Regions from separate parts of the Buttiauxella cochleicola genome, predicted to be linked through region 2. Evidence: predicted binding sites of a transcription regulator. Region 2 holds the regulator's gene; the other holds the start of a gene.

Region 1 (5,019 bases), on a different contig from region 2:
GACGGCGCTTTTAGCCGCGACTCCTGCGCTGGTCGGGCGTGAGAATTTGATGCAGGCGAGTGCGATAACCATGCTCACCGTGCGCCTCGGTTCGGTGATTTCACCGATGATTGGCGGGCTGCTGCTGGCTTCCGGTGGCGTGGTGTGGAACTACGCGCTGGCGTCCGTCGGCACGTTCATTACGCTGCTGCCGCTGCTGAGTTTGCCAAAACTGGCACCGCCTCCCCAGGCGCGTGAAAATCCGCTGTTGTCGCTGTGGAATGGTTTACGGTTTCTGGTCGGCCACCCGATTATTGGCGGCATTGCGTTAGTCGGCGCATTGCTGACGATGGCAAGTGCGGTGCGCGTCTTGTATCCCGCGCTGGCTGGTCACTGGCAAATGAGTGCCGCACAAATCGGCCTGATGTATGCCGCCGTTCCGTTGGGTGCCGCGATTGGCGCGTTAACCAGCGGGCGCATCGCCCATCACGCGAGCCCAGGCATGATCATGCTGGCGTCCGGAATTGTGTCGTTTATCTCGATTGGCGTTTTCAGCCTGATGCCGGTTTGGGGACTTGGGCTGGCGTGTCTGGCGCTGTTTGGTTATCTCAGTGCGATTAGCTCTTTGTTGCAATACACGCTAATTCAGACGCTTACCCCGGACGGCATGCTGGGCCGAATCAATGGTTTGTGGACAGCACAGAACGTGACGGGTGATGCGATAGGTGCTGCGATTTTAGGTGGCATGACGGTTGTAATGACGCCTGTGGCGGCGGCAAGTTCCGGGGGCTTTGCATTGACGTTATGCGGCGTTGTGCTGGCGATTGTGTTGGTGCAGTTGCGACGTTATCGCCAGGCCGCCCCGGCGCAACCCGAGGCAGAAACAGCTAAATAATCACTTGCTGGCAAACAACGTGCTCATGTGCTCAAGGATTCTTGTTGCACTGTAATAATCGAGACGGAAAGTCTCGATTCCCAGCGCGTAAACGTGTTTTTTCTGCACGGCGGGCAGGTGCGAAAGAAGCGGGTTATTTGCCAGCGCGGTGGCATCTTTCTCATCACTTGCGAACAAGAATAGGCTCTCGCCATTCAAACCTGTAGCAAGGTTTTCACCGCCAAGCTGCACGATGTCGTGACGTTTACCCATGCTCTGGCTGGTATGAATAGCCGCAGGAATTGGCGATAAGGTAAAACCGAGCTGCACTAGCAATTTTCCCTGTGCCGAATCTAACGTCCAAATATTCGCTGAACGAGACGCAGGTGTGTAAACCATCGCTGTGACCGGTTGCGGCGGCAGCTTCATGTGCATTTTGGCTTCGCTTAGCTGCTTATCAAAGCTTGAGATTCTTTCTGTGGCTTGCTTTTCGTGCCCAGTAATCTCACCGAGCTGGGTGAGCAATTGCTGCCAACTTTTATCGTCATAATTGATAACCAGAGTCGGTGCAATTGCAGAGAGTTGCTCATAAAGGGCGAGGGCGGAATCACCGCCAGTGGCACTAATCAAAATCAAATCAGGCATTTGTGCCGCGACGGCTTCAGCACTGGCTTCGCCAATATATAAACGCTGAACGTTACGTTGTTTAGCGACATCTCCCCACTGGCGTAGAAAACCTTGTGAGTCAGCCATTCGATTGCCTGGCGTCGTAGCACCGCTTGCCACTACCGGTGCATCAATTGCCAGTAGGGAACCGGTGAGAGTCACGCTGGTTGAGACAATGCGCTGCGGTGCCTGCTCAAAAGTATGAGGGCCGTGGCTGTCGGTGATGGTGCGTGGCCAGTCGGCAGCGTGGGCAAGGCTGCTCAGGCATAAAACGATAACTGCGGAGAATCTGATTTTCACTCAATAACTTCCTGTTGAAATTTAACGATTGCGGTGGATGCTGCTGGCGCTTATCCACCCTACAAAACTGTTTTGCGTAGGTCGGATAAGCGTTAGCGCCATCCGGCAAGACCGAGCAGCTATTGACACTGCTGTCTTTTCTCTTTAGGTTACGACCCCGAAAAGCAAATGATAATCATTATTACTATCTTTTGTCATGTTTTTACGGAGGACGGATGGAAACGTTACTGGTGCCGCAGCCACAAGAAAAACAGCTAACACCTTGTGCGAATAGTTTTTTCTTTATGTCGCCTTATCGCAGTTTTTCGACCAGCGGCTGCTTTACTCGCCTGGATTGCGCGGCGCTTGATGGTGCAAACCCCCACGGGGACCTGCAAAAACAGCTGCGTGAAGCGTTTGAAAACGCCAAAAAGCACGGTATCGAGAAACCGGTTGTCGTCGGTGCAATTCCTTTCGATCCAAGTCAACCTTCAGCGTTGTTTATCCCCGAAAGCTGGCAGACGTTTTCCCGCTCCCAGATCCAGGCTGGTGCCAGACAAAGCAGAACGGAAAAACCGCTAAATATTGCCGCTCGCAAAGCGATTCCTGAACAAGAAAAATTTATGGAGATGGTGGCTCACGCCGCCGCTGCTACGGCTCAGCCGGATATTGACAAAGTGGTGCTCTCGCGCCTGATTGATATTGAAACGGACGCGCCCGTTGACCTTGATGTGTTACTCAATCGCCTGATTAGCCAGAACCCGACCAGCTATAACTTCCACGTGCCGTTGCCGGATGGCAGCTCGCTGGTGGGTGCCAGCCCGGAATTGCTGCTACGCAAATCGGGCAAGAATTTCAGTTCATTGCCGCTGGCAGGCTCGGCGCGTCGTGATAAAGAAAATATCCCGCGCGACAGCGAAATTGGTGCGCAACTGCTGCGATCCAGAAAAGACCGCCACGAACATGGCCTCGTGACGCAGGCGATGCGCGATGTTTTGCAGCCGCATAGCCAATATTTAACGCTTTCCGATACGCCGGAACTTATCACCACTCCGACGTTATGGCACCTCGCCACGCCGATTTACGGCCAGGTTGAAGACCGCCAGCACAACGCGCTTTCCCTTGCTTGCTTATTGCACCCCACACCCGCTCTGAGCGGTTTCCCGCACGATGTGGCGCAAAAATTGATTGCCGAACTGGAGCCGTTCGACCGCGAACTGTTTGGCGGCATCGTCGGGTGGTGTGACGCTGATGGTAACGGCGAGTGGGTGGTGACTATTCGCTGTGCCCGCGTAGGTGGCAATCAAGTGCGGCTGTTCGCAGGCGCGGGCATCGTTCCTGCGTCGTCGCCGGAATCTGAATGGCGCGAAACGGGTGTCAAACTTTCCACCATGCTCAACGTATTTGGACTGAAATAAATGGCGATTCAATTCACGCGCTGGCCAGATGAACTGGCCGCTCGCTACTGCGAAAAAGGCTACTGGGCCGATTTGCCGCTCACCGACATTCTCACGCGCCATGCCAAAAATGATGCCATTGCGCTGGTTGATGGCGAGCGCCACTACAGTTATCGCGAACTCGAACTGGCCGCTACGCGACTGGCCTGTGCATTACAGCGTCGTGGCCTGAGCTGCGGTGAAACCGCGTTAGTTCAGCTTGGTAACGTGGCGGAACTCTATATCACGCTGTTTGCACTGCTGAAGATTGGCGTGGCTCCGGTTAACGCGCTGTTCAGCCACCAACGCACCGAAATGGAAGCCTACGCTAAGCAAATCGAGCCGGTAGTGTTGATTGCTGACCGCAAACACAATTTGTTCGCCCATGATGATTTCCTTGAATCGCTTTGCGAGCAGAACCCATCGTTACGCATGGCGGTGTTGCTTAACGAAAACGATCGTGAACGTTCGCTGAGCGCCTTTATCAACGAGCCGGAAGAGAACTTTGTCGCTACGCCATCGGCAGCGGACGAAGTGGCTTTCTTCCAGCTTTCCGGCGGCAGCACCGGCACGCCAAAACTGATCCCACGCACCCACAACGACTACTACTACAGCATTCGCCGCAGCGTCGAAATCTGCCGTTTTGATAGCAATACGCGCTTCCTGTGCGCGATCCCGGCGGCGCATAACTACGCGCTGAGTTCACCTGGTTCGCTCGGCGTATTTTACGGCGGTGGGCGCGTGGTGCTGGCAAACGACCCGAGTGCCACGCTCTGTTTCCCGCTGATTGAACGCCACCAGATTAACGCCACCGCGCTGGTGCCGCCTGCGGTCAGCTTGTGGTTACAGGCGATTGGCGAATGGGGCAGTAATAAATCGCTTGAGTCGCTGACGCTGTTGCAAGTTGGCGGCGCACGGTTGAGCGAAGCGCTGGCCGCACGTATTCCGGCAGAAATTGGCTGCCAGTTACAGCAAGTTTTCGGCATGGCCGAAGGCCTGGTGAACTACACGCGCCTGGATGACGACAATGAGCACATCTTCAAAACCCAGGGCAAACCGATGTGCCCGGACGACGAAGTGTGGGTGGCTGATGAAAACGGCAACCCTTTACCGCACGGGGAAGTGGGCCGCCTGATGACGCGCGGGCCGTACACCTTCCGTGGCTATTACCGCAGCCCGGAACACAACGCCAGCGCCTTTGATGCCAACGGTTTTTACTGCTCCGGCGATCTAATTTCCATTGCCGAAGACGGTTACATCACGGTTCAGGGGCGCGAAAAAGATCAGATCAACCGTGGCGGAGAAAAGATCGCTGCCGAGGAGATCGAAAACCTGCTGCTGCGCCATGAAGAGATCGTGCATGCCGCGCTGGTTTCGATGGAAGACAGTCTGCTGGGCGAGAAAAGCTGCGCATTTATCGTCGGCAGTCGCCCATTCCGCGCGGTGGAAATTCGCCGTTACTTGCGTGAGCTTGGCATTGCCGACTTCAAACTGCCTGATCGTATTGAAATCGTTGAAAACCTGCCGCTGACGGCGGTGGGCAAAGTGGACAAAAAAAGTTTGCGCCAGTTGATTGCTGAAAAGCAACTGGCTTCCTGATTGACGGAGAAATTATGGCTATTCCAAAACTGAACGCATACCCCTTACCGATGGCTGCCGACATCCCGGAAAACAAAGTGAACTGGGCGTTTGAGCCTGAGCGCGCGGCGCTGTTAATCCACGATATGCAGGAATATTTCATTGATTTCTGGGGCGACAATTGCCCGATGATCCAACAAGTTATCG
Region 2 (5,019 bases):
GTGACCGGATGTCCCGAACTTCACCGCATGTTCGCTATTCCCCACTTCAGGCTTCAGTACATAATACTGGGCCGTCAGTTGGGCTACGTTAATCAAATCGCTCTGTTGTGCCGGTTGTCCTGCACGAGGGTGGTTAGCCATTGGCCTTTCCTTCTGACGCGAGGTGTTAAATTGTGCCGCAAACCTTTTCAATCAATTCCGCCGGGAACTGCATTGATTGCATGATGTGTTCGATCATGCTGCATTTACGACCAGTATTGGTGTTAGTAATAACCCAGTATGGCGTTCCTGGAACATGCTTAGGTTTGGTCTGGTTTCCGTTTTGCAGCAACGTCTGTTCATTACCTGCAAAATAGACACGTGTACGACCATGCAGCGATTCAGTCGCTTCACCAAAAGCTTGAGCATCAAGTGTATACAGAGTTGAAAGCACCATCATGAAACGGTTAACCGCTTTCTTTTGCTCCGCATATTCATCGGACAGCAGTAATTCACGAACCGCACGAACGCGATCGCGTGCTTTATTTACGGGTTTGGCTTCCGGAGCAGGTGCAGCAGTTGCCGCCGTCTGACCGGTAGTTGCTGGTGTAGCTGGAGTTTGGCCGGCGGTAAATTTCAACATGCGCCGTAAAATATCGGACGCGCTTTCACCAATGTGCTGCGTGTGGCTGGCAATATAGCGATAGAGCTCGTCATCAACTTCAATTGTTTTCATCTTAATCCAGTGCGATATCTTTTCTGAATTGACCCAAATAATTCGAGTTACAGGTAGGCGGCAAGGGAGCAAATCCCCAGGAGCTTACTAAAGTAAGTGACTGGGGTTTGTGAGTGCAGCCAACACCCCTGCAACTTGAAGTATGACGGGTATACAAGTTGTTGGGATTATAAGTACAAAACCCAACCTCGGGTAGCGCCAAGCTTTTGTCACACCACAAAGTCAGACTAAACTGGAAATTTGCGGCAGTGCGGCAGGATGCCGTTATGATACCCTAACCACACGAAGTAAAAAAAAAGAACTTTGCCATGAAATTGAATGCTCGCCTGCAAACTGCGCAACAATCGACTAGTAATTCCCCCATCGTCCTTATTCACGGTCTTTTTGGTAGCCTTGATAACCTGGGCGTGCTGGCCCGTGACCTTGGGCAGGATCATGATTTACTGCAAATCGATCTACGCAACCACGGGTTATCGCCACGAAGCGAAGAGATGAACTACGCCGCGATGGCGCAAGATGTGGTTGAAACGCTCGACGAGTATGGCATTGAAAAAGCCATTATTATTGGCCATTCAATGGGTGGCAAAGTGGCAATGGCACTGACTGCTATTGCCCCGGAACGTATTGATAAACTAGTGCTGATTGACATTGCCCCAGTGGATTATCAGGTTCGTCGCCACGATGAAATTTTCGCTGCGATTAATGCAGTTACCGAGGCAGATGTTAAAACTCGCCAGCAGGCCGCGACCGTTATGCGCGAGCATCTTGATGAAGAAGGTGTCATCCAGTTTTTGCTGAAATCCTTTGCCGATGGCGCATGGAAATTCAACGTGCCGGTATTGTGGGACCAATATGAGAATATTGTCGGCTGGGAAAACATTCCTGCATGGAATGAACCCGCGCTATTTATTCGCGGCGGGGCGTCTCCTTATGTTGATGAATCACATCGTAGCCAGTTGCTTTCGCAGTTCCCGCAGGCACGTGCGCACGTCGTGGCCGGGGCCGGTCACTGGGTTCATGCTGAAAAACCTGATGCTGTTTTGCGCGCAATCCATCGTTTTATCGACGAATCCGCAGCAAACTGATTAAAAACAAACCGACTGGCCGCAAGTTGCGGCTAACGCGTTGGCGCGCAAGCCATGCTGATGTATGATTGCGCGCTAAATTGCGCCAGAGCACCCCGCTCCGTGCCACCTGAATTCCCTGTCAGTAGTCTAATCATGGCAAAAGAACAAACGGACCGTACTACATTAGATCTGTTCGCGGACGAGCGTCGCCCGGGGCGACCAAAAACCAATCCGCTAACGCGTGATGAGCAATTGCGTATCAACAAACGCAACCAGCTCAAGCGCGATAAAGTACGCGGCCTGAAGCGAGTGGAGCTAAAGCTCAATAACGATGCGGTAGATGCTCTCAATCAGTTGGCTGAAGCGCGCAATATCAGTCGTAGTGAATTGATTGAAGAGATACTTCTCGAACAACTGAAGCAACATCTCAGTTAGTTTTAGTGCTATGCCCTGGTATGCAATTTTGCAGTCTGTGCACACCGGGGCGATAGCAGTTTCCGCACCACGAAGTGTTCTGCTATGATTGCCCTATCTGTGGCCAAATAGCAGCCACCATACCATTAAGTATCAAGAGGTTATTTTACTCATGGCAATCGTAGGCATTTTTTTCGGCAGCGACACTGGTAACACCGAAAATATCGCGAAGATGATTCAAAAACAGCTCGGTAAAGATGTTGCTGAGGTGCATGACATTGCTAAGAGCAGCAAAGAAGACCTGGAAGGCTTCGACATTCTGCTTCTCGGCATTCCAACATGGTATTACGGCGAAGCCCAGTGTGATTGGGACGATTTCTTCCCCACTCTGGAAGAAGTTGATTTCAATGGCAAACTGGTCGCGCTGTTCGGTTGCGGTGACCAGGAAGACTACGCAGAATACTTCTGTGACGCATTAGGCACTATCCGCGACATCATTGAGCCGCGTGGTGCAGCAATCGTCGGTCACTGGCCAACTGCTGGTTACCATTTCGAAGCATCTAAAGGTCTTGCAGACGATGACCACTTTGTTGGTCTGGCGATTGACGAAGACCGTCAACCAGAACTGACTGCTGAACGTGTTCAGAAGTGGGTCAAACAAGTTTCTGAAGAACTGAACCTGGCTGATATCATCAACGCCTGATTCCAGATGTGGCGCAACTATTAGGTTGCGCCACATTGATAGTTATTTCCGATTAAAATAATTGCTACAAATTTTTAACTTTTCAGTTTGTCCCTGTACAATGAACTCCTGACAAAATAGCTAACAAGGCAATCAAATCGCGACTCAACCGCCATTTCTTAGCTTGATTATGCATAATACTTGCGGTTCCCATTTAGAAGTGGCAGTTCTATAATGAGACGCATTCATCTTAACGCTCACCCTGAGTCCGAGCGAATCGTTAAGCAACAGGACAATTTCCGCATGACTGACAACAATACCGCATTAAAGAAGGCCGGCCTGAAAGTCACGCTTCCGCGATTAAAAATCCTTGAAGTGTTGCAGGGGCCGGTGAACCATCACGTCAGTGCGGAAGACTTATATAAACGTCTGATTGATATGGGCGAAGAGATTGGTCTCGCCACAGTTTATCGTGTATTAAACCAGTTTGATGATGCAGGCATTGTGACTCGCCATAACTTCGAAGGCGGCAAATCCGTGTTCGAACTTACACAACAGCATCACCATGACCACCTGATTTGCCTGGATTGTGGCAAAGTTATTGAATTCAGTGATGATTCAATTGAAGCCCGCCAGCGTGAAATCGCATCTCGTCATGGTATTCGTCTGACTAACCACAGCCTGTACCTTTATGGTCACTGCGCTGAAGGTGATTGCCGTACCGACGAAAACGCACACGAAATCAGCGAAAAGTAATCTGCATATTTTGGCATCGGATTCAGATGCCAGATGTAAAAAAACCGGTGAACAAACTCACCGGTTTTTTTATTGCCTGAATTCAGCGATTACTTATTGTTAGCACGAATCTCTTGCCAGATTTTATCGCACTTGGCTTTGACCGCCTGGTCATTACCCGTACGAGTTGCCTGGATGCAGTTCTGGTAATCCAGGGTGCGCACCGTTTCTTTCTTCGCAAATTCCTGGTGCTCTTTTTCCTGGCCTAACACATTTAACACACTCTGGCAGGCCTGGATTTTATCCGGATTGCCTTCTGCGGTGTTAATACAGGCACTATACGCTTGCTTTAGTTTTGTATCTTCCGGAGCCGTTTTAGGTTGCTGCTGCGCACACGCACTCAAACCTAACGCCATCACCATAGTCAGTACGATTTTTTTCATGCTTGATATCCTTAAGAAAACCGGGCGCTTTCACGCCCGGATTCGAATCAGAAGATGGTGAACGGTGCGATGACGATGAATTTCACATCACGCTCATCCTGGAAGATGTTGCCGTAACCACCGCCCCAGCTTGGGATGTCTGAATGGTTGTCGTACTGAGTGAAGTGCAGTTTGAACAGCGTGCCTTTCGCGCGACCATCCTGAACGGTGTACAACGCATCAAGGCTGTATGCAGATTCTTTCAGGCGATTATCCGCATCGTAGTAACCGTCAGTGGTTGGTTTAGAGCTTGGTTTAGCATCCCATGCGTACACATAAGAAGCACCCACTGCCCAACCGGCCAGGTTCCAGTTGCTCAGGTCATACATCGCGCCTGCAAATACTGCTTTTTCACCGTTGGCGTTGAAGTCAGAGCGGTTATCCCACCACACATCAAGACGACCGTTTGAAGATGCATAAGTTGGGGTCATACGCTGCAGGAAGTAACCTTGCTGGCCATCGGCCTTCACAATAGTTCCTTCAAGACGCAAATCAACCTGTCCAACTCTGTATCCAAGAGTCAATGCCTGCAACCATGCAGTGCCATCGTACAGATCGTTAACGCTGCCATCAGAAACTTTGTCACGCGTACCGTAGAACTGGTAGCTGGTTGTTAACGGGCTACCCGCGATATCAAATTTGTAGCTTGCTTTGGTGAAGTACTGATCAACGTAGCCTTCAGCCTGCCCAAATGCCGCTTCGAGAATGAAATCATTTTTGAAGTCATACTTCGCACCAAGAGAGTGTAAATATTCAACTTTGGTGTTTTTGTCATTCTGATAGAACTTGTCCATTTCCAGGTGCCATGGAGCTTTATACTCGTTGGTCCACATGTAGGAGAAGCTCAGCGCACCAGAATCGCCGTAATCAAAGTTTGCACCGGCTTCAGCGCCCTGGTAAGTACCAGGCATGAAGCTCCAGTGT

What was found. The regulator Fur, encoded in region 2, represses iron uptake genes when iron is present. The targets are predictions, from matches to a motif close to ATAATAATGAGAACNACTATCAA.
Region 1: fepB (Fe2+-enterobactin ABC transporter substrate-binding protein) is a predicted target of Fur. The motif match lies at 1,988-2,010, and genes of this name have one in related genera.

What each region holds. Positions count from the first base shown of each region.
Region 1 covers NZ_JAJSOU010000003.1:261,258-266,276, forward strand. Annotated here, with positions in the region: gene entS (enterobactin transporter EntS) at 1-874, shown strand, start outside; gene fepB (Fe2+-enterobactin ABC transporter substrate-binding protein) at 875-1,819, opposite strand; gene entC (isochorismate synthase EntC) at 2,035-3,216, shown strand; gene LVQ79_RS05530 ((2,3-dihydroxybenzoyl)adenylate synthase) at 3,217-4,833, shown strand; gene LVQ79_RS05535 (isochorismatase) at 4,848-5,019, shown strand, end outside.
Region 2 covers NZ_JAJSOU010000007.1:284,348-289,366, forward strand. Annotated here, with positions in the region: gene pgm (phosphoglucomutase (alpha-D-glucose-1,6-bisphosphate-dependent)) at 1-141, opposite strand, end outside; gene seqA (replication initiation negative regulator SeqA) at 167-715, opposite strand; gene ybfF (esterase) at 1,024-1,800, shown strand; gene ybfE (LexA regulated protein) at 1,936-2,217, shown strand; gene fldA (flavodoxin FldA) at 2,369-2,899, shown strand; gene fur (ferric iron uptake transcriptional regulator) at 3,182-3,634, shown strand; gene chiQ (ChiQ/YbfN family lipoprotein) at 3,724-4,056, opposite strand; gene chiP (chitoporin ChiP) at 4,104-5,019, opposite strand, start outside.